4 regions of the Lactiplantibacillus paraxiangfangensis genome follow, and region 2 is predicted to be linked to each of the others. Evidence: predicted binding sites of a transcription regulator. Region 2 holds the regulator's gene; each other region holds the start of a gene.
What was found. Region 2 encodes NrdR, which represses ribonucleotide reductase genes. Its sites were predicted from a motif close to ACACNATATATNGTGT; they were not measured.

Region 1 (6,084 bases), on a different contig from region 2:
AGCGGGTTTTGAATGCCGACCCGCCACTGGCCGTCAGCGTGCAAAGGCGAATCCCCATACATCAAAAGGTTGCCGCCTAAATTAATCATGCCGGCGCGTTGTCCGAAGGCTTCCCAGTAATCTTGAACGCGGTCGGCGATGTAGCCCTTCGCAATACCGCCGAGATCCAGTTCCATTCCAGCGACTTTTAAAAAGACACTGAAATCAGCATCGTGACACACCACTTGCTGGGGATCGACGAGGCGTAAGCGGTCTTGAATCTCCGCGTCACTCGGAACGTGGGCATTTGAAAAACCAATCCGCCAAAGCTTGACAAGTGGGCCAATCAACGCGTTGAAGCCAAAGTGCTGCTGACTGAGTTGCACGGCCTGTTTAACAAGGCTGTAGGTTGCGGCACTGACTTGTACCGGGTGTTGACCCGCGGCTTGATTGATTGCCATGACCTCGGAATGTGACCGGTTGACCGTTAGGCGGTCTTCGTATTGGTCGATGAGGTCGCAAGCCTGCGTTAAGTAGTCGGAACGGTCGCTACCGAGTAAAGTTAAATCGATATCAGTTCCGAGCGCGTGGTGTGCGAGGTGCCGCCGTTGAATTGCTAAGTTATCAACAGCTGGTTGTTGATTGTCATTAAGAGTTGCCATCAAAATCCGTCCAATCTGTGGAAAACTAAATTAGGATACCGTTACAATGATCGACTTCGTGTTGAATGATTTGGGCAACGAAGTCACGAAACGTCTGTTGTTGAGGGGCAAAGTTCTGGTTGACGAACTTGACCGTAATCTGGTGATAACGTGTTGTCGTCCGTTCGCCACTTAGGGATAAGCACCCTTCACTCGTCTGATAGGCCCCGGTTTGGTTAATGATTTGAGGATTGATCATTGGAATAGCCAGTGGTCCCATTTGAACCACAATGATGCGTTTATTGACGCCAATCATGTTGGCCGCCATTCCAACGCAGGAAGCGCTATTAGCTGAGAGCGTGTCTAATAAGTTAGTAACAGTTGGCAAATCAGCACGGGTCGCAACCTGGGCTGGTGTTTGTAACGCTGCTGGGTCGTGGACAACGGGTTTGATCATGAAAAAGTCCTCCTCTTGATAATGCTTTCATTATAGAAGTTTTATGTGACGTCACGCAAGTTCTTAGTTAGTAAGCTGGCCTATCGTTAAATGTGAAATGGTGTTCAAAGCTCAAAAGGTTCGTTAAAATTAAAACAAACCGGCTGTGACTAAAGTCGTCAAGTCAGTTTTGTGATAGTTATGGGTATTCGTTCAATCAAGAGAAAATTATAGCAAGTTAAAATAATGGAGGATGAGTAAGATGGCGGCAGAAACAGTTATGACAACGCTGTGTGCGCCGGTTGCGGGACGGTTAAATGCATTAAAAGTAATAGATGATCCGGTCTTTTCCAAGGGGCTAATGGGGGTTGGATTTGCGATTGAACCGACGGATGGCCAAGTTCACGCACCGGTCAGTGGTCAAGTGACCATGGTAGCTGAAACGAAGCACGCAATTGGTCTTCAAACCGTGACAGGGCTAGAAGTGTTGATACATTTAGGCCTCGACACGGTTGAACTGAATGGTCGTCCTTACGAGCTCACGGTCAAAGTGGGGGATCAGGTGGTTGATGGCCAAGTCCTTGTCAAAATGGATTTGACCATGATCAAGCAGGCCCATAAAGCACCAACCGTGATCACCGTTGTGACCAATAGTGTCGCCCTGCACGCCCAACTTTTCCTAAAAGAAGAAGCGGAGTTGGTGCAGCCGCACGATTCGGTGGCAATGGTGATGATTCCAGAAGCCGCTGTATCAACCATGCCAAGTTCGGCTAGTGGACAAACTCAAACGTATGACCAACTAGCGACTCAAATTATTCAAGGGGTCGGTGGGCGAAACAACATCACCAGTGTGATCCACTGTATCACGCGGCTACGGTTTTATTTGAAAGATGAGGCACGGGTACAGCGGGTTCAACTGACTGAATTGTCAGGGGTGATCGACGTAGCACAAGCGGCCGACCAGTTTCAAGTCGTGATTGGCCCCACCGTGAATGACGTCTACGATGCCGCGATAGCCCAACTAGGACCGCAATTTATGGATGAAACGACTGACGCTGCGAGCGAACCACCAAAGCAAAAGGCGAAATCGCTATTAGGGGTAATTAAACAAAGTTTGAATAGCTTAATTGGCGTGATGACTGCTTCCATGATTCCGGTGATTGGTATCTTAGCGGGTTCTGGGATTCTAAAGGGAATTTTGGCGGCACTCACGGGGTTCAAAATTTTGAACCCCACCGATGGCACGTACATGGTACTCAACGCGGTGGGCGACGCGGTATTTTACTTTTTGCCGATTATCTTAGGGATTACGGCGGCAAAACGCTTAGGTTCGAATCCCATTGTTTTAGCAGTGGTCGGGGGAATCTTAGTTTACCCGTCGTTGATTAGTGCGGCGGGCAAGGCGACGACAGCTCAGATTACGGTATTCGGGTTGCCAGTCCACCTGATGACTTATTCTACTTCGGTTTTTCCGATTATCGTTGCGGCCTGGTTAGGTGTTTACGTTGAAAAAGGGTTAAAAAAACTGTTACCGGTCGCTTTGCGGGGCGTCTTTTTGCCAATCATCGAAGCGTCGATTTTAGGGCTAGTAATCTTGGTCATTGTCGGTCCCTTGATTACCGTTGCCAGTCAAGGTTTAGCCGACGCTATCCTTGCGACGTATAATTTCAGCCCGGCATTGTCAGGGCTTGTCGTTGGTGGCCTATATCAGTTAATGGTGATTTTTGGCCTGCACTGGGGATTAGTCCCGATTGTGGTCAATGATTTAGCGACTAATGGTCACAGTTATTTAAATGCGCTGATTTCAGTGACGATGGTGGCGCAGGGTGGGGCCGCGTTGGCCGTTTGCCTCAAAACGCGTCATCAGAAATTAAAGCGGTTATCATTGGCTGCGGCCGTCTCAGCATTTTGTGGGATTACCGAACCGGCAATTTACGGGGTTAACTTGAAGTATAAACGGGTCTTCATCGTTGGCAGTATTGCCAGTGCGTTAGGTGGATTACTGACGGGATTACTCCGAGTCAATAACTACGCGTTGTCCGGCGCTTTGATTGGATTTCCAGCCTTTATTACACCTAACGTTGGGATTGGCAGTAATTTCTATGGTTATTTGATTTCTCACTACGGGACACTATTAATTGCCGTAGTGGCCGTTTACTTCTTTGGATTTTCCGATAATAGGCGTACTGAAAAGGTGATGGATCGGTATTAGTGTCTTGTTTTAGGCCACATAAAAAATAGCACTACTAAAAGAGCCAATCAGAAAATTTCTGGTTGGCTCTTTTAGTAGTGCTTTAATAGCTTGGTTTAAAGGCAGGGGTCAGACTAGATTCTTTTAGAGCGACAGCTCGGTTCGTCGGAATCTCGCTACGTTGTGCTGACCAGTTGGGATCTTTAGTTAATTTCGTCGTTAAGTTGTTTTGATGCATGGTCATATTATTAGCATCATCTAAATCTAATTTAATTGCATGGTGATTGTTAATCATTAAAGTGGCGCGGTTATTGACCAGTTTAATGGTGAAGTGTTCCCGGATCGTGCGTTGATTGCCGCGGAACATGACCAATTGATGGTGTGTATTTAAGTAGACACTTGTCGCTGGTCTTGGACTGACCCAACGCCCCATAAAGTCGGTGGCGCTATAACGACTGACTACGTTGACCGTTGACTTAGTCGTTTGCACCGTACGATCCGTATGACGAGGTGTTGATTGGCAACCCGCAATTAATCCGGCTAGCGCAATCGCCATTCCGAATCCCCATATTTTTTGCATACATAATCTCCTCCAGCGTCCTAATTCCCGTTATTAAGACATAAGTTCTATTATAACGAAAGTGACGGTTAAGTTAAACTGATGCGATTAATTTTTATGCTTGAGGTTCGGTAATTTTCAATTGAATTGTTTTAAGACTAATTTAGCACGATTGAATCCCACTAAATTTCACCATGAAAAAAGATTGAAAGCAGACGGGAACAGACGTTGCTCGATGGTTAATGAACTTGATTAAAAATTCCGATTTTATATACAAAATGATACAAAAGATAATTTTAAAACTGGTTTAGAATGATCAAACGTTGTTGGCAAGGACGTTTGTTGAGCACAAATAAATTTAAGCCCTCTGACCTAGGATGGTTTTTTAGCTAAAATAGGCTACTATATATAGTGTTACTTACAACAACTAGCACCATTGGTTGTAGCGGCATTTTTAATGATACATAAACTAAAGGCTGAAACGACCCCAATAGCGATAATCGCTATCATAGCGGCAATGATAAGCCATTTATCAAGGTCAACCTTTAAACTATAAATTTAAAAAGTGGGGATACGTATGTTAACAACGTCAACCGGTGATATTTTAGACCAATTAAGAACTTTACCCGTAGTCAAACGGGGCGGAACGCAAACCAAGTTTCATCCTTATAAAATCAACTTTGTTTTAGCACAATTATTGGATGACCCCAAGGACCAAGCAGCGGTTAAAGAAGCGATTGTGGCGCATTATCAACAATCCGATCAGGTGGAAACGCGTGAGTTGCGTCCCGCACTCATTGCTATCTTTAACGACCTCGGATTAACGGACGCCGCCAAGCGGTACCAGGACTACTTTATTGCGGAGCAGGAAAGCTTTGCGGCCGCAACGAACGTTAAGGGCCGGATTGAGAAATTATTTAATCGGGATGCTGACGTAGTCCACGAAAATGCCAATAAGGATAGTACCGTTTTTAATACGCAGCGGGACCTTGAAGCCGGCGCGGCTAGTCGGGCGCTCGGATTAAAGATGCTACCAGATATTGTGGCTAAGGCCCATTTACGTGGTGACTTGCACTGGCACGATTTGGATTATTCACCCGTCACACCTGAAACCAACTGTTGCTTGATTGATTTCGACGGCATGTTTAAAAACGGCTATAAGATTGGAAATGCCGAAGTCGCTTCGCCGCGTTCCATTCAAACGGCCACGGCACAAATGGCCCAGATTATTGCCAACGTGGCTTCCCTTCAATACGGTGGGTGTTCCGCTAACCGGGTGGATCAGTTGTTGGCACCGTATGCTGAGATCAACTTCCAAAAGCATATGAAGGATGCTGAAAAGTGGGTCGCTGAAGATCAACGGAACGCTTATGCAAAGACCAAAACGAAAAAAGACATTTACGACGCAATGCAGGCGTTGGAATATGAAATCAACACGCTCTACTCATCACAGGGGCAAACGCCATTTACGACGGTTAACTTTGGTCTGGGAACGAGTTGGATTGAACGTGAAATTCAACGTGCCATCTTGAAAATTCGGATTAAGGGGCTTGGCAAAGAACAACGGACGGCAATTTTCCCTAAGTTGATTTTCACCATGAAGCGGGGACTTAATTTAAGTCCCGATGATCCTAATTACGATATTAAAGAGTTGGCAATTGAATGTTCTACCAAGCGGATGTACCCCGATCTTTTGATGTACGATAAAATCAAAGAATTGACGGGTAGTTTTAAGACACCGATGGGTTGCCGTTCCTTCTTGCAAGGCTGGAAAGATGAAAATGGCCATGAGGTCAATTCTGGTCGGATGAACCTTGGTGTTGTGACCGTTAATTTGCCACGGATCGCCTTATCCGCACACGGTGATCAGGGCTTGTTCTGGGAAATCTTCGATGAACGGATGGCGACGTGTCATCAAGCCTTGGCTTACCGCGTCGAACGGACGAAGGAAGCTAAGCCTGAAAACGCACCGTTGCTTTACATGTACGGGGCGTTCGGCAAACGACTACCTGCCGGGGGCAACGTAGACGACCTCTTCAAGAACCAGCGGGCGACGGTTTCCTTAGGCTATATCGGCTTATATGAAGTTTGCACGACGTTCTTTGGCCCGGATTGGGAAAAGGACGAGCACGCGTTGACATTTGCCGAAGACGTGGTTAAAGCGTTACGCGACAAGTGTGCACAGTGGGCTCAGGAAAGTGGGTATCACTACAGCCTGTATTCCACACCCGCTGAATCTTTAACGGACACGTTCTGTCGAGACGACATTGCCAAGTTT
Region 2 (6,084 bases):
GATTTTAACTTTACCAGTTGAAGCTAATTGGGCCCCATCAGATAAATCAACGAAGTCCCCTTGCTTGTAAACAACCACTTGGCCGTCATTTGCAGCGGCACGGTCGTTAACTAAGTCTTGTTGGTAAGGATCGTCGCCAACTAAAGCCAACGCGTCGTCTTTTGACAAGACTTCACGAGTAATTGGCAAGTTTTGCTTAACGATTTCGTTCATCTTTAAGCTAATTGCTTCCAAATCATCTTTACTGATTTGTTTCCCGTCGGCTTCAGCATTATCAGTGTCGAAGAAGAAACCGTCTTGGTTCCCTTCACCACTCCCAAAGTGAATGTTTGGGAACAATTGCTTGATTGCATTTGCTAATACTTGAGCTGCGGTTTGGCGAAGGACGTTGATACCGTCTTCGCTATCACCCGCGATAATTTCGATTGAACCGTCAGTGGTTAAAGGTTGGCGATAATCAACGATTTGGTCGTTGAACTTCCCTGCAACTGACCGTTTCGCCAATGAAATACTAATCGACTTTGCAATATCTTCCGTCGTTACGCCGGCATCAAATTGCTTTTCAGCACCATCTGGGAACTTAACATTAATACTTGCCATAAATTTGACACTCTCCTTAAAAAATTACCCACTCACCAAAACACCGCGCCGGGACGACAAAAAAGTCCCTAGTACTAGACTTAGTCTAATACTAGGGACGTGATTGACGTGGTTCCACCCGATTTTTCGATACGTTAAACGTACCGACTCATTAGCGCTAATAACGGACGCGTTCCGGCTCATTTGAGCATGTTCGCAAAAGTGGTATCCCCATTAACTTGGTCCTCAGCTTCCAGAACTAGGCCGAGATCTCTGTAATCACAAGTAAACGAAGCGTGTCTCCTGCATCTGTTTTCATTAAACCACTTCTACCAAAAAAGTCAACTGGATTAGGACTTTTTTATTTTTGATTAGTCGCTTCATCGCTCCGCCGGACAGAATCAGTGGGCTGTGGGGTCGGCTACAGCCAAAGGACGGGCTTCCGCCTCGCTTGAAAGCCTAAAGCCCAAGTCTTTCAAGACGCCCCGCCATGTCGTCTGGCACACAACGCCAGGCAACATGGCCGACACTGCCCACTGGTTCTGCCGGCTGCGCTAGGATTGGTTGAAAATAAGCTAAATCAATTTTCATAGAAAGAACACCTTAGCTGGAGGTCGACCATTTGGTATCAGATTTTTATGATTTTAACCTTCTGTTTCTAAATAAAAAAAGCAATTTCAAGACTTCACATCAAGAAATTGCGTTAATTTTATTGTTCTGGATTGAGACGCCGGTTTTGACCGACCATCTCAATTTCAGTCGCTAAATAGCGGACCCGTTGCATGATTCGTTGAGCCTTGACGGGTTCTTCGTCACCCTTTTGCGAGATTGTCAGGTAACCGTCTTGGAGCTCCTGCATCGAGAAGTTCGATGAGAAACACGTTGGCAATTCTTCTTGCATCCGGTATTCCAAGATCACACCGAGAACGTCGTCACGAATCCACGTCGACGACGCATCAGCACCGATATCATCAATCATCAGAATCGGTGCGCGCTTAATCGCGTCCACTTTGTCCGCGGAAGTATTGTTACTGATGGAACGTTTCATTTCTACCGCGAAGCTTGGAAAATGAATCAAGGTCGTTTGAAACCCATTCGTCGCTAAAGCGTTCGCCATTGCGCCTAACAAGTAAGTCTTGCCGACCCCGAACGACCCGTACAAATACAAGCCCCGGTGAAACCGTTTGGGTGCTTGGGTGTACGCGTCAATGAAGTCCATGGCAGACATCAGTGCCGTGGCACGGTCTCCATCCTGATCATAAGACTGAAGCGTCGCGTTTTGAATATTTTTTGGCATACTAATCGAGCGGACCCGGTGCTGCAATTCACGGGCTGCCTGCTCTTCTTGCAACTGGGGCGTTGGTTGATAGGCGATATCAATCAAATGATTGCTCATGACAAGTTCAGGTTGATAACCCGGTGCTTGCGTTGGTTCATGCCGTGCCAGTTTTCGTTTTTCTTCACAAAACTCATAGAGTTTAGCAGACGATCGTTCGAGCGCATCCTTGGATAATTCCTTTTGGTGAGCGGCTAAAAAGCGACGAACATCCACGTCTTGGTAGACCGCGTCCATCAAAGCTTCATAACGATGATTCAAATTACGGCGATTCATCAACATTTTTAATGTATCTGAAACATTCTCCATTTTTTAGTCCTCCTTTTTGGAATTAGCATCTAATTTTGCGACCCGTTCGGCAAGCTGTTTCCGCTGCGCTTCAGTCAACTGATTAGCCGCTGACTTAGACTTCGGTGCGGCTTGCTTACCCTTGGTCTGTTCTTGCGCCCATTTTGGCACAATTTCTTTACGGACCGGCCGCCCATTATTCTGGCGACGCGCTGGCCGTTTTTTCGGCTGTTGTCGCGTCTTAATGTAAGCTAACGCGGCTTCTGGCGTCGTCAAAGAATGCTGCTGCCAGTCATTTGCAACCGTTTCTAATAAGTTCCGGTTCAGTGCCGCCAACTCCCGGTTTTGTAACAAGTAAAAGACGAGCATATTGATCACGGCACTCGGCAAAACACCCCGATTGACTAAATCATGAACCAACCGGTTTTCACCGGACGTGACAAACCCGTGTTTTTCCTGTTTTAAATCGGCCAAAAAGTCGTACGGTGTCGTACTTTTTGCGTAGCTCACTAACTGCTGTTCAGCAGCCGTTAGCTGACCCTTAGCCGTGGAACTCGCCTTTGCCGCTGTCGCCAGTGCGGGCGTTTCCGCTACTGCGGGTTCACTTGGTCGTTCATAGCGCCGCGCAATCAACAGTTTCAGCTGACTTTCATCGAACTGACCAGTCGTCAAACTGGCCACTTCACTGATCAGTTTAGCCATTTCAATCTCGCTAATGCCGTAGACCCGGCTCTCCGTGATGATGAGCTGGCGTGACCCAGCCACCTGCTTCAAGTCGACGTAGTTTTGCTTAAGCACTTGCCCTAACAATTGCCAATCGAAATCATCGTCCCCAATAACCGGATTCGTTGCCTCCGCCGGTTCTTGCGCCGCCAACTGTGCACGGGCTTTTTGAACCGACAACGGTGCGTCGTTCGTCACTTTTCGCCGGTCAATGTGGAAGACTTCCAACAAGTCGGCGGTCACGTTTTGTGCCTTTGAGAGATCAACACTGGCCGGCGTAAAATCTGACGCTAACTGCTGGTAACGTAACTCACCCACCGTATCTAACAACAAGATACTCAGTAAGTCATCCGCAAAGAAATGCAGGGCGGTCATGGGAACTTGTAACCGGTAAACGTAGACCGCACCCAGTTCGTCTTCTTGATAGTAGCTTCGCAATAAGCCAGTTGCTTCTAACTTTTTGCGGGCCCTTAGAACACTCGGTAAATCAGCGCCCAGTACGCCTAGCAACTCAGCGTGACTCCGCCGGTTACTGAGTTCATTTTCAGAACTCTGAAGGGAGCGTAGCGCCGCGTACAGGCTGTACGCCAACGGTCCAATTAACGGCAAGTACAATTCCGCTAAGACGGCCTGGTCAGACGCACTTAATGCGGGTACAGACGGTACCACCAACCCCGTTTTAGGTGTTAACTGTGGTTCGTTATTCGTTTGCATTGCCTGCACCATTCTTTATCTTTTAATCTTTTTTCGTTTTCGGCGCGCGACTATTCTTAGGCTGTTTGGCCAACTTGACTTTGTCGCGCTCCATCATATCTTGAAGTTCGTTTAAGAAAACGTGCATATCTTTGAATTGTCGATACACGCTTGCAAAACGAATGTATGAAATTTCATCGATATCTGCCAATTTTTCCATCACGTACTCGCCAATCACTTGACTTGAAATTTCATTTTCACCTAGTGCGCGAACTTTATTTTCAACGTCATCGACAATGCTAGTCATGGTTTCCATGCTAACAGGCCGTTTTTCAGCGGACCGAATAATTCCGCGTAATATCTTTTCGCGGTTAAATTCTTCCCGCGCACCATTCTTCTTAATAACCAATAATGGTGTTGCTTCGACCCGTTCAAAGGTTGTAAACCGGAACCCACAGTTTTCACATTCACGGCGACGGCGAATCACGCGACCGTCATCGGTCGGTCGGCTGTCAACCACGCGGGAACCATTATGATGGCAATGTGGACATTGCATAGACTTCTCACCTCATTTTGCTAGTAGTCATAAACATTTCTTTAATAATTTATAGTTTTCAGCCATTTTAACACGGTAGTTCTTGTTTTATCAACGTTTTCTCCGTTATCGATCACGACATCCGCCATGGCGACCTTCTTATCCAACGGTAATTGACTCGCAATTCGCGCCTGCGCATCCCCTCGACTGAGGTGATTTCGTGCCATCAATCGTTGTAACACAACGTCCGCTGGTGCCGTAACGACCATGACCTGGTCACAGACGTTTTGCCAACCACTTTCAAATAATAACGGCACGTCCAGGATAACCGCGCTTGGCCGCGTTTTGCCAGCCGCAACGGTCGCTTTGAGCATCGCGTATTGAATGGGTAGGCTCGTGATCGCCGTCAGTGCGGCTAGCGCCTGAGGGTCGGAAAAGACCTTTTTGCCCAACCACGGCCGGTTTAACTGGCCATCCGCTAATAATGCTTGGGGCCCAAAATGCGCCGCAATTTTAGCCGTGGTCGGCTGACCGGGACCTTCGACCTGCCAAGCAATCTTATCAGCATCCACGATGGGCAATCCCGCTTCCGCTAACATCTTAGAAACCGTTGATTTTCCGGTCGCAATACCACCGGTAAGTCCAATAATTTGTGTCATGGCAACCACCTACAAACGCTGTTCGTGCGGGCAGAAGTGGGTGCCACGTTGAGCGACTTTGATCTTTTCAATCAGTGTCCCACAGCGTTCACACGGTTCGCCTTCCCGACCGTAAACGTGCAACTGGTTTTGGAACTGACCAGCTTCGCCAAACGCCGTTGAAAATGAGTGCACGGTCGTGCCGTGACCCTTAATGGCCATCGCCATCTCGTCAATAATGCTCTGCCGTAAACTAGCGATTTCATCTTCCGTCAGTGAGTTAGCTGGACGCATCGGGTGGATCTTGCTCATCCATAACGTTTCATCCGCATAGATATTACCAATTCCAGCAATCTTACTCTGGTCAAGAAGTAACGGCTTGATCATCTTTTTTGATTGACTGAAAATGCTCGTCATATACGCCACGGTCAACTGATCAGCGACCGGTTCGGGCCCCATTTTCTTGAGCCCACCAACCGTATTTTCTTCGCCCGTCGGCACAAGCGTCATCCGCCCAAACTTTCGGGTATCGTTATACAGTAAATCCCGATCATCAGTTAAGTGAAAGACAACGTGGGTATGCTTGGTCTGCTCCTGACCACGTGGTGCGACGTTATACTTACCTTCCATTCGAAGGTGTGACACCATGGTCAAACCATTGCTGAAACGAAAGAGCAAATACTTGCCACGCCGGTCGACTTTTTCAATCGTTTGTTGTTTTAAGCGTTGTTTAAAGCTTTCAACATCATTGTTAATGATTTTCGGCCAAAAAACGTCGATACTGGCAATCGTGGCCCCCTTCACGAGGCGGTTTAACCCCCGCCGAACCGTTTCAACTTCTGGTAATTCAGGCATTCTGATTCCCCCTACTTTGCATCGTACCAGGTATCGCCAAAGTGACTTTCCACTTTCAACGGCACGTCCAGCTTAACGGCTGAATCCATCACGCTTGGTACTAATTTTTCTAGCACTGGAATTTCTTCCTTGGGTGCTTCAAAGATCAATTCATCATGGACTTGTAATAGCATCGTGGCTTTAAGCCCTTCCGCCTTTAACCGGTCTTGCATCTTGATCATCGCAATCTTGATGATATCCGCTGCACTCCCTTGAATTGGCGTGTTCATCGCCGTCCGTTCAGCGAAAGACCGCTGATTAAAGCTCTTGGAGTTAATGTCTGGCAAATAACGCCGCCGATGGGCAATCGTTTCAACGTATCCTTGGTCATGGGCGGATTTAACCACTTGATCCATGTACGCTTTAACGCCCGGATATTCGCGGAAATACGAGTCAAT
Region 3 (6,084 bases), on a different contig from region 2:
AACCTTGGCCGTACTGGCGCACGTTGATGAAATGCCCGCTGGTAACGGTTGGGATACCGATCCGTTTGAACCAACCATTAAGGACGGCAAATTATACGCGCGGGGCGCTTCGGATGACAAAGGTCCTGGGATGGCGGCCTACTACGGTTTGAAGATCGTTAAAGAATTAGGCTTGAAGCTCAACAAGAAGGTTCGTTTCATTGTTGGGACTGACGAAGAAAGTAACTGGACAGGGATGAAGCGGTACTTTGAAGTTGAACCCGCACCAACCTTGGGCTTTTCACCCGACGCCGAATTTCCATTGATCAACGGTGAAAAGGGTAACGTTAGCTTGAAGTTACACTTCGGCCATCAAGATTCCGGTGACTTTAACTTAATTTCCTTTGACTCCGGTCTGCGTGAAAACATGGTACCACGGGAAGCCGTTGCCGTTGTTGCCACTGATGACAATGAAAAAATGGCGGCTGACTTCACGTCATTCTTAGACCAACAACCAGTGACTGGTGAATTGACGGTCGTCCCTGAAGGCGTGCGGTTAGAAGTCATCGGTAAAGCGGCGCACGGGATGGAACCACGTAACGGGATCAATGCTGGGACTTACTTAGCCAGCTTCTTGAGTGGTTACGCTTTTGCGGACGACGCTGCGGGCTTCTTGAACTTCATCGCTGAAAAGTTACACGATGATTCACGGGTCGTCCATTTAGGTTTGGCGTACACCGATGACGTGATGGGTGACTTGACGATGAACGTCGGCTTGTTACACTTCGACCATCAAAATGGTGGCGATTTGACGTTGAACTTCCGTTATCCTAAGGGCATCGAACCGACTGATTTGACGACCGGGGTTCAAAACCAAGTTCCAGTTGGCACAACGGTTAGCCAGGGTGACTTCATGGTACCGCACTACGTTGACCCAGAGGACCCCATTGTTAAGGATTTGATGGACGTTTACCGTCGCCAAACTGGTGACCACGATTCACAACCAGAAATCGTTGGTGGTGGGACGTACGGCCGAATGATGGAACGGGGCGTGGCCTTTGGGGCTTTGTTCCCACACACGGAAGATACGATGCACCAAGCCAATGAATTCCAGCCAGTTGATGACTTGATGGCTGCAATGGCGATCTACGCAGAATCAATTGCTGTTTTAGCAACGGACAAATAATCTAATATTTAAGGGGGAAGTTGTCATGACCAAATATCAGCGAATCTTAGTCGGTGTTGATACGTCACCCCAATCAAAATTGGCGCTAGAAAAGGCCATTGCGATTGCGGTTGAGTGTGACGCTCAGCTAGACATTGTGACGATCATTAATACGGAAAAGTTTATTGGTATCACGCAAGGACCAATGGGGTTTGGCGCGGCAACCCCACAGATGTTGGATGAAATGACCAAGCAGTTGAAGGCTAACCTAGTTAAATCACGTCAGGTGGCCGTGCAGGCGGGTGTTAAGGATGTCTTCGTCCACTTACACTCGGGTAACTCGAAAACGTTGTTAGCGACCGCGCTACCCGCTGAATACGGGACGGATTTAATTGTGGTCGGTGCGACGGGCCTCAATAACGTGACCCGGATCTTAATTGGGTCCAACGCGTCGTATGTTATTCGAAACGCCACTTGTGATACGCTGGTTGTCCGAACGGATTTACAACAAAAATCAATTGATTTACCGAAACGATCGACGCGCAACGTCTGATTGGTGTAAAAGTAATTGAAAAGGAAGCACTGGCTGGATGGTCGGTGGCTTCCTTTTTTAGTGGGATGGTTACTAAAAAGATACGTAATCTTTACGGAATCGTGGGGATTTCAACGGATTAGTCTGGCATGCTTTTAGTAGGTAACGGATGTCGCAAGGGATTATGTTGCCTGTCACTGAAAATTAGTTGCTTAACGTGGTAGAATCAAGATACCGTGCCAATGGCCGGGATAGACAGAAAGGGTTGAATTTAAATGACGAGTAAATCGTTGATCTATGGTCACCGTGGTGTCCCAGTGAAGTTTCCAGAGAATTCATTAGCGGGGTTCGCTTACGCCATCAGTCAGCATATTGATGGGTTAGAGTTTGATGTGCACTTAACGAAGGATGGGGTTCCAGTCATTATGCATGACGAAACGGTGGATCGCACGACTAACAGTCACGGCAAGATCATTGATTACACCTTTCAGGAGTTGCGGCAGTGTACGTTAAGTAATGGTGAACCAGTGCCATCACTAGCGGAATTCTTAGACTTAGTAAGTGGTGAAAACGTCCACTTGAATTTGGAATTTAAGACTGACCGGCAGTACTATCCGGGAATTGAACACAAGGTTCTCCGGATGGTGCAACAAACGGACCTCGTTTACCCCGTAGTGTTCTCATCGTTTAACATGCAGAGCTTAAAACGGAGTTATGCCATTGACCCAACGCAAAAGTACGCCTTTTTGACTTCTGCTAAGATTGGGGCACCAGAAGCGTTTGCCAAAAGTGAGCATCTGGAAGGCCTACATTTAGAACATTATCAACCGGTACACCACGTTGCTGAACGGGTTTGGACGGTCGATGATCCTAGTGAAATGCGCCAGTTATTTGACCGGGCCGTTAGTGCGGTCATTACAAATGATTTTGAGTTAGCGCAGGATGTTCGAGCTGCGGTTTGAAATTTATGATAATAAAAGAGTGGACCAACAGGCGGTTAGTTTGTGAGCATTAACGTGGAATGATTGCTGATTCCGGGTTAAGCGGAACAAATTGCCTTTTAGTGCACGTTTCGACCAAAGGAATAGAAAAAACCGTTCAGAAATGTTAAATTTCTGAACGGTTTTTTAGTGTTGTCCCAAACCATTTTAGGTTAGACGTTTGCAGGGTTGCGGATCTTACCCAGTTCAGCGTCAATCTGAGCTAAGACGGCTTTTTGATTTTCAGGTTTTTCTAAGTTGTACTTTTGTAAATCAATCTTCATTTTAGGACTAGCATCGTATTCGTCGAACCATTTACGGTAAGCCGTCCACATCTTGAAGTAGTATGATTCCAATTCAGGATTATGATCGAATTGTTCGTAATCGCGACCACGTTTTTTGATCCGGTAGAGAATCGTATCGAAGTCGGTTTCGGAGTAGACCATCAAATCCGGCGCCTTTTTAGGCAATTCGGTTAGTTCGGTCATCATATTGTCTAACAATTGCAGGTAGACGTTCAGTTCAGTGTCTGAGATGTTTCCCTCAGCATTGTTTTCGCGAGTGAAGAGGGCGTCTTCGTAAATTGAACGGTCGAGAACGTTATTGTCATCGGCCAAGGCCTTCTTGATCATTGCAAACCGTTTGTTTAGAAAATAAATCTGTAATAAGAAACCGTAGTTTTTAGGATCCGAGTAGTAAAGTGGCAAAACTGGGTTGTCACCGACTGGTTCGTAAAATGCTTTAGTTCCAAGGTGATCGGCAATGAGCCCCGTTAACGTGGTCTTGCCGACTCCAATCATTCCTGCTGTTATTATCACCATGATAGCCCCTCTTTATAGAAAATTGCACAACATATTGTATAACAAAAAAGCTCTTTACACCATATATATTATGTGGTTTTAGTATCGAATTTTAATAATGTTACACATTTAGAACCAGACAATCCGATTAATCGTTCATTTAATCTTGTAAGCACAATATAAAAATTATAGTCGACGGATGGGTGACTTGCAAGAACGTTGTGAATGAAAAATCGAAGAGTTTCATTGAAAATTACTTTAAGATTGTTAAATCTAGTGGTGGTTCTCAGCTGTAATGGTTAGTAAAACACAGCACTATCCAATGGATAACAAAAAAAGTTTCGATACCAGATAGACATTTGGCAGAAACTTTGCTTGGAAACGAATTATTTATTTTTGGATTGTTCTTTTAAAAGGTCACGAATTTCAGCTAGGTATTGTTCTGAAGCTTCTGGCGTTTCTTCGACTTCTTCTTCAGGCTTGTTGTTAGCTACCTTATTAATAATTTTAACGAGGAAGAAAACGACGATGGCGACGATGAAGAAGTTAATGACGGAGTTCAGAAAAGCGCCGTATTTGAACGTGGCATCGCCAATGCTAACTTTTAGGTTGGATAAGTCGATCCGCCCTAAGAAGATCCCGATTAACGGGTTGATCAAGTTATTGGTCAGTGATTTCACGATGGCCGTAAATGCGGACCCGATGATAACCCCAACTGCTAAGTCAATCACGTTGCCGCGAGCGATAAATTCCTTGAATTCTTTAATCATAGTTATCCAAAATGCTCCTTTGAGTTTTAGTTTTGATTTAGTATAGCGAAAATTCCGGGTGGGCTCAACTAGAAAGCATAATGGCTAATAAATGTCCGTTTTATCAGGTCTTGCGGATAAATATGACAGCGTAGGGAGGCACAAACTTTCGATTAGTTTGCGGGTAGAGCAATCAACAGGAATAGAGCGCTAAAAATAAATTCGAAAGTAAGCTTTATTTTTTACGTTTGCAAAGGATGGGGTGTTAATCATAATGTGACCAATCAATTCTAGGGGTAGGTAGCGTTATCATTGAAATAAATAAATTTGTTTTTAGATATCGTTGCTTATTAGTAATGGTCATTTGAAATGAAATTGAAGTTTGAAGTCTGATAAACCTGATAAAAATTTAATTTTAAGGCGTAATTGCTAATATTGCATAGACGAACCGATCTAAACAGGAAATAATAAGAAGGTATGGCAGTGCTCGATTAGATAAAACTGTTATAACTGATTCAATTTTTGTAATGATTACTATGGAATGAACAATGATTAATTATTGCTATTAATATTGACTTGAAGGATATTTTATATTTTTGTTTTAGCGAAATTTATAAGACACTTTGTCACTATTGCCATCTTGAAATAATGTAAGATAATTGATGTGAAAATTTTATAAACGAATATATTGAATATTAGATTCAAATATATTGAAAGGAGTGGTGAGTATGCAGTGCCGGCGATTATGGTATCGGGGCGGCCTAGGTCTCGCGTTGACAATTGGTGTGGTCAGTTACTTGGAACCACAAGCGACTATTTATGCTGTGCCCCAATCGCAAGCGAGCGTTAATCAATCGATGTCGTCGACTGCAAGTGTGTTTGCTGATGAAAAATCAGAATTACCAAGCACATCTAGTCATCAGGCACCCCCATCGTTGCCTGATTCGCAGGTGGACCAGCAACCGGTAGATCAGCATGATTCAGAACTGAGTAATCGTTCAAGTACAATGCAGGAAAGTGACGATAAAGACCAACAACCAGATACTGCCATTACGCGGGCGCCGGGGATGGTTAACGGCACCGTTAAGCTGACATTGGATGCGGACGGAACCTTACATTTAAGCGGTGGTTCGTTTGGTAGCTCGGTTGGGAATGATACAACTGGGGGCTGGATTGCCCAAGCGTTGACGGCTAATGGCAATAGCCCGGCTCAGGTTTTAAAAGTCGTGATTGATGGGCGAATTACGACCAGTAGCATTAACAGTTACGATTATTTGTTTGCAGGGTTAGTTAACTTAACCAATATTGATGGTTTAGCTAATTTAGACCTCTCGAATGTTACTAGCTTAAAGTACTTGTTCAAAGAAGATCAGCACTTACAGCAAATTGACTTCGGTCAGCAAAATTTTTCAAAAGTGCAGAGTTTTGAGGGCATGTTCTATAACTGCTCGGCGTTGACCAATATTGCTAATATCGGTCAGTGGCAAATGACGAGTGCCACGAATCTCGCTTACATGTTTTACAGTGCAAGTTCATTAACGACACTTGCTATTGATAAATGGAATACAAGTCGCGTGACAAATTTGCAATATACCTTTGGCTACTGCTCGGCGTTAACGATGTTGGATGTTGCTGATTGGAACACGCAAAACGTCACGGTAATGGGCAAGACTTTTAGGGGATTGACCAATATGAAGTCACTACCAATCGACAAGTGGCAAACTGGACGTGTCTATGACATGCAACTCATTTTTGCTAATGACACGAGCTTGGAAACCGTAAATGTTGGTAACTGGGATACGAGTCAGGTGGAGTCACTAGATAACGCTTTTGCCAGAATGACCAGTCTAACGACATTGCCAATTGAAAACTGGAACAC
Region 4 (6,084 bases), on a different contig from region 2:
CACAAAAAACACAAATGTTATGAATTGCCATCAAATTATTCCTCCAATATTAAATCACCTAGCAAAAATGCGGCACCACGAGTGGGCCGCATTTTTAGTTTAATCATTAGTCACGAGTACGTTCGTCATCAGGTTCGCCAATATCGTAATCGGTATCCTGCATGGCTTCAACTTGACCTAACCGGTAACCATTCCCAACTTGTGAGAAGAAGTCGTGGTTAGAAGTCCCGGTTGAAATCCCGTTCATGACGACTGGGTTGACGTCTTCCGCGGTATCTGGGAAGAGGGCGTCTTGACCTAAGTTCATCAATGCTTTGTTGGCATTGTAACGGCTGAAGGTCAAAACTTCGTCGGACCAACCAAGTTGATCGTAAACCAAGTGGATGTAATTTTCTTCGTTTTCATAGAGCTTGTAAAGGAAGTCGAACATCCAGTCTTTGAATTCAGCTTGTTGCTTTTCGGAGCGTTCCTTAAAGCCAAGTTGGAACTTGTAACCAATGTAAGTGCCATGGACACTTTCGTCCCGCAAAATCAGTTTGATGATTTCGGCAACGTTTGGTAATTGGTTATGGCCCAAGTAGTAAAGTGGTGTGTAGAAACCAGAGTAGAACAAGAACGTTTCGAGGAAGACGTTGGCAACCTTTTGCTTCAAAGGATCTTCATCCAAGTTATCATATAACTTGTAAATCCATTGTGCTTTATTTTGTAAATATTCTTCGCTGTCACTCCAGTCAAAGATTTCATTGATTTCGTCCGGTGTATTAAGCGTTTCAAAAATCGTTGAATAACTCTTGGCGTGGACCGATTCCATGAATTGGATGTTATTTAAAACGGCCGTTTCATGGGGTGTTATGACGTGGCGGCGAAGGGATTGTAACCCGTCTTGTGATTGTAAGGTGTCCAGTAGCGTTAAGCCACCGAAGACGTGTCCAACCACCCAGCGGTGATCGTCGTCCAAGGCCCGCCAGTCGGACATATCGTTTGAAACTGGAATCCGGGTGTCTAACCAGAACTGTTCCGTTAGTTTTTCCCAAGTGCTTTTATCGATTGCGTCTGAAACTTGATCCCAGTTAATCGATTTATAGTTGCCATTACTGAGCAATTTTTGGTAATAAGCCAAATCTGTTGCCATCGTTGATATCCTCCTAATGATCTAAGGTATAAATTACTAGATTACGCAGCTTTCACATTCATTAACCCCGACTTCACCATCATCGTCCGTAAAGGTACGAATATAGTAAATCGACTTGATTCCTTTGCGGTAAGCATAGTTGCGAAGAATGTTTAAGTCACGGGTCGTCATCTTGTTCGTGCGGCCGTCTTTCCATTCGTATAAGCCAGCAGGAATCGTTGAACGCATGAAGAGGGTTAAGCTCATCCCTTGGTCAACGTGTTGTTGTGCGGCGGCATAAACATCAATAACTTTACGCATGTCAGTATCGTACGCTGACTTATAGTAATCAATTGTATCATTAGATAGGTATGGAGCGGGATAATAAATCTTACCAATTTTCTTTTCTTGGCGTTCTTCTACCCGGTTAATGATTGGATGCAAGCTGGCAGTCGTATCATTAATGTAAGAAATTGAACCGTTGGGCGCTACAGCCATGCGGTTTTGGTGGTATAACCCGTCTTGCATAACGGCATCTTTAAGGGCTTCCCAGTCCGCCTTTGAAGGAATGAAAATTCCTTTGAAAAGGTCGGCTGTTTTTGCATATTGTGGTTGCCAGTCTTCATTAATATATTTATCGAAGTAAGAACCGTCGGCGTACTTCGATTTTTCAAAGTTAACGAAGGTTTCGTGCCGTTCGCGGGCGATTTCATTTGAAGCCTTTAACGTCCAATAGTTCAATAGTAGGAAGTAGATGTTGGTGAAATCAACGGCTTCCTTACTACCGTAAGCCATTTGGTTCTTGGCAAAGAAGGCGTGCAATCCCATGGCACCTAAACCAATGGTGTGTGCTTGGTGGTTACCCTTTTGAATCGAAGGAACCACGTCAACGTTAGAATGGTCGGTTACAAAGGTTAATGCCCGGACCATTGCTTCAACGGAGTGCCCAAAGTTAGGGGAAGTCATCAAGTTGACGATGTTGGTTGATCCCAGGTTACAACTGATGTCTGTCCCTAACTTTTCGTATTGTTGTTGATCGTCGATGAGGGATGGTGTTTGGACCTGCATCACTTCGGAACAGAGGTTACTCATAACGATCTTACCGTCGATCGGGTTGGCCCGGTTAGCCGTGTCGATATTGATGATGTAAGGGTAGCCCGATTCTTGTTGCAGTTTACTGATTTCGTTTTCTAGGTCACGCGCCTTGAGCTTGGTCTTCCGGATGTTGGGGTTCTTGACCATGTTGTCGTATTCCTTAGAAATATCGACGTAGGAGAACGGCACGCCGTATTCCCGTTCAACCCCGTAAGGACTGAAGAGGTACATGTCAGCGTTGGCCTTGACTAATTCGTAAAACTTATCAGGTACGGTGACACCAAGGGACAATGTCTTTAAACGAATCTTTTCATCCGCGTTTTCCTTCTTAGCAGAGAGGAAGGCGATAATGTCTGGGTGGAAGACGTTGAGGTAAACGACCCCGGCACCTTGACGTTGTCCTAATTGGTTAGAGTATGAGAAACTGTCTTCGAGTAACTTCATAACGGGCACAACGCCACTGGCAGCGCCGTCGATATGCTTGATGGGATCCCCAGCGCCCCGTAAGTTGCTGAGGTTGATCCCAACCCCGCCACCGATCCGGGAAAGCTGTAAGGCGGAATTGATCGTGCGGCCAATCGAGTTCATGTCGTCGGTCGACTGGATCAAGAAGCAGGAGATGAGTTCGCCACGCCGAGCCCGGCCCGCGTTTAGGAAGCTAGGCGTTGCTGGTTGGTAACGTTGGTGAATGATTTCATCTGCTAATGCCATTGCGAGGTCTTCGTTGCCGTCCGCAAAGTAGATGGCGTTCATCGCCACGCGGTCAATGAAGTTTTCCAAGTAATAGTCGCCGTCATCGGTCTTTAACGCGTATTGGGCGTAAAATTTATAAGCGGCCATGAAAGTCTTGAAGTGGAAGTCTTGCGATTTTAAGTAGTCGTATAACTTTTCAATGAAGCTAAAGTCGAACTTATTGATGGCGTCCATTTCTAAGTAATCGTGGGTCTCGAGGTAGTCAAACCGGTCCCGTAAGCTAGCAAACTTTTTCGTGTTAGGTTTAACGTTTTGTTCCAAGAATGCGGCTAGGGCTTCTTTATCCTTGTTCAATGGAATCTGATTATTGATGGGAATATTGATTTCATTGTTCAGATCATAATACGTGACGTCTTTTAAGTCTTTTAAGCTCATAAGGAATCCTCTTTCTATAACAATGTGAGTTGGTGCTGGTTATAAAGTGGACGACCCACAATCAGTAGTGACTATTGATTGTGGGTCGCTTATCAAATCTATCCGTTAAAACCAGCTATGTAACCACGCAAAAAAGCGCAGTGGACTAAACAGCTAATTGCTTCAAAGCATCTGGGCGGAACCCGGCAATGCTATCTTCACCAGTGATTTCAACCACGGGAACCGCTTGGAAACCTTGGTTCTTTAAGTAATCAACGTATTCTGGATTGGTGTTAATGTTCTTTTCTTCGAAGGCGACGTTATGGGCCACGAGGAATTTCTTAGTCATTTTGCATTGCATGCAGTTGTTCTTAGTAAAAACCGTTACTTTTTTCATTTAAATCACCCTTATTTCGTTTTATCGATAAACCCAGTATACAACATACGGGGGAAAAAACAATCAAAAAACACAACATCTAGTGGCTCAAAACGAGCTCTAACCACTAGATATTGTGTTAATAACGGTCTTTAACCATTGCTTGAAAATTTTTTATTTTATTGTTGTTCCTTCTATAAATCAGTTATCATAGAACTAGACCATAAATCAGAGGAAAATAAATATGACCAACTATTATTATACACACAATCCAGAAGTTGTGCATGACGAAAAGCAGTGGAATTTTGAAATTTTTCAGCACGACTTTAAATTTACGACCGATAACGGTGTCTTTTCTAAGCGGACCGTGGATTACGGTTCCCGGACCTTGCTTGCGGCGTTTGACCCTAGCCAGTTGCCGGCTGGCGCAATCTTAGATTTAGGGACCGGTTACGGCCCAATCGGCATGGCATTAGCCTACCAGTCGCCCGAACGGACGGTTGATATGGTCGATGTCAACGAGTTGGCGTTGAGTTTAGCCCGTAAGAATACGGCGCTGAATCAGATTACTAACGTCAATATCTTTACGTCTGACGTTTACGAGCAAGTGACCAAGACGGACTACGCCGCCATTGTCACGAATCCACCTGTACGTGCTGGAAAAGACGTGATTGATGCCATGCTAACGGGCGCGGTATCACGCTTAATGACCGGTGGGACGTTGACGGTCGTTCTCCAGAAAAAACAGGGGGCGCCGTCAGCCAAGAAGTTAATGCAGGCAACTTTTGGTAATTGTCAGATTATTAAGAAGGATAAGGGTTATTACATCTTACAAAGTGTAAAGGAGGGATAGCGTGAGTACTAAAACGGCGGAAGACTGGATGCAAGAAGCCCTCCACGAAGCACGGATGGCGTACGTGATCGGCGAAGTTCCGATTGGTGCCGTGATCGTGCACGATGGTGAAATCATTGGTCGTGGCCATAACTTGCGGGAACATGGTCAGGATGCGACCATGCACGCAGAGATTATTGCAATCCAGGAGGCTTGTGAGTATTTACGGAGCTGGCGTTTGGAAGATTGTCAGCTGTACGTTACGTTAGAGCCGTGTCTGATGTGTAGTGGGGCCATTATAAATGCCCGGATTCCAGAGATGTTTTACGGCGCACGCGATCCTAAGGCCGGGGCCGTTCGGAGCCTGTATCAGGTGATGGATGATACGCGCCTTAATCACCAAGTGGCGGTCCACGAACGGGTCTTGGCACGGCCAGCGGGTGAATTACTGGAAAACTTTTTCCGAAGCATTCGTAAACGTAAGAAGGCTGAGAAGAAGGCGCGCCGGGCCGCAGCTGAAAAAAAGTTAAACTGATGGCTGGTAATCTTAGTTTAAATCATGTATTATAGTATTTGCCGCAAGGCCTTAAGGCAAGGGTGGATTTACGAATCGTGTCAGGTCCGGAAGGAAGCAGCACTAAGTTTGCTTCATCTTGTGCCTTAAGTTTTTATGAAATGTAACAGCTCTTAGCCATTCGGTTGAGAGCTTTTTATTTAAAATCAATTGTTTAATTAACGTGCAGCCAGTGGGCTAGTGAGAAAGGAAGATTCGCATGTATCGGGCATTATATCGGGTTTGGCGACCCCAACGTTTTGATGAAATCGTCGGTCAACAGATGATTACCCAGACGTTGAAAAATGCGATCATGACCCATCAGACGAGTCATGCGTATTTATTTACTGGGCCACGGGGGACGGGGAAAACGTCCGCTGCCAAAATTTTTGCCAAGGCGATTAACTGTCACCATCTGGTTGACGGCGAACCTTGTAACGAATGCGACACTTGTAAGGCCATTACTAAGGGTCAGCTAAATGATGTGATCGAAATTGATGCGGCTTCTAATAACGGGGTCGAAGAAATTCGGGACATTCGGGATAAGGCCAAGTATGCGCCGACCGAAGCTGACTACAAAGTCTACATTATTGATGAAGTTCATATGTTATCGACTGGAGCGTTCAACGCGTTACTAAAAACGTTGGAAGAACCGCCGGCAAACGTGATCTTCATTTTAGCGACGACCGAACCGCATAAGATTCCATTGACGATTATTTCGCGGACGCAACGGTTCGATTTTCGCCGGATCACGGCCAAGGATAGTTACGAACGGATGGTCTACATCCTGAAACAAAAAGACGTCACTTACGACGAAAAAGCTTTACGGGTCATTGCACAGGCCGCGGAAGGCGGGATGCGTGACGCCCTCAGTATTTTGGATCAGGTCATTTCGTTTGGGGATAACACCGTAACGTTAGACGACGCGCTGATGGTCACGGGAAGTGTGACTAAGAAGCTGATTGCCGATTACGTTGAAGAAGTGACGAACCACGTGACGAAGCCGGCGC

Region 1: nrdD (anaerobic ribonucleoside-triphosphate reductase) is a predicted target of NrdR. The motif match lies at 4,206-4,221, and genes of this name have one in related genera.
Region 3: AAA939_RS06415 (deoxynucleoside kinase) is a predicted target of NrdR. The motif match lies at 3,502-3,517, and genes of this name have one in related genera.
Region 4: AAA939_RS07755 (redoxin NrdH) is a predicted target of NrdR. The motif match lies at 3,814-3,829, and genes of this name have one in related genera.

Annotation. Positions count from the first base shown of each region.
Region 1 is NZ_BTPW01000034.1:5,180-11,263, forward strand. It holds gene AAA939_RS13790 (FAD:protein FMN transferase) at 1-641, opposite strand, end outside; gene AAA939_RS13795 (peptide deformylase) at 667-1,077, opposite strand; gene AAA939_RS13800 (PTS sugar transporter subunit IIABC) at 1,310-3,268, shown strand; gene AAA939_RS13805 (hypothetical protein) at 3,351-3,827, opposite strand; gene nrdD (anaerobic ribonucleoside-triphosphate reductase) at 4,384-6,084, shown strand, end outside.
Region 2 is NZ_BTPW01000005.1:64,175-70,258, reverse strand. It holds gene thrS (threonine--tRNA ligase) at 1-600, opposite strand, end outside; gene dnaI (primosomal protein DnaI) at 1,289-2,224, opposite strand; gene AAA939_RS03620 (replication initiation and membrane attachment family protein) at 2,228-3,652, opposite strand; gene nrdR (transcriptional regulator NrdR) at 3,663-4,175, opposite strand; gene coaE (dephospho-CoA kinase) at 4,217-4,813, opposite strand; gene mutM (bifunctional DNA-formamidopyrimidine glycosylase/DNA-(apurinic or apyrimidinic site) lyase) at 4,823-5,647, opposite strand; gene polA (DNA polymerase I) at 5,659-6,084, opposite strand, start outside.
Region 3 is NZ_BTPW01000009.1:69,606-75,689, forward strand. It holds gene pepV (dipeptidase PepV) at 1-1,165, shown strand, start outside; gene AAA939_RS06405 (universal stress protein) at 1,191-1,697, shown strand; gene AAA939_RS06410 (glycerophosphodiester phosphodiesterase) at 1,952-2,638, shown strand; gene AAA939_RS06415 (deoxynucleoside kinase) at 2,830-3,477, opposite strand; gene mscL (large-conductance mechanosensitive channel protein MscL) at 3,843-4,226, opposite strand; gene AAA939_RS06425 (BspA family leucine-rich repeat surface protein) at 4,934-6,084, shown strand, end outside.
Region 4 is NZ_BTPW01000011.1:99,026-105,109, forward strand. It holds gene AAA939_RS07740 (LOG family protein) at 1-31, opposite strand, end outside; gene nrdF (class 1b ribonucleoside-diphosphate reductase subunit beta) at 107-1,132, opposite strand; gene nrdE (class 1b ribonucleoside-diphosphate reductase subunit alpha) at 1,169-3,334, opposite strand; gene AAA939_RS07755 (redoxin NrdH) at 3,480-3,710, opposite strand; gene AAA939_RS07760 (class I SAM-dependent methyltransferase) at 3,934-4,542, shown strand; gene tadA (tRNA adenosine(34) deaminase TadA) at 4,544-5,056, shown strand; RNA gene ffs (signal recognition particle sRNA small type) at 5,105-5,191, shown strand; gene dnaX (DNA polymerase III subunit gamma/tau) at 5,295-6,084, shown strand, end outside.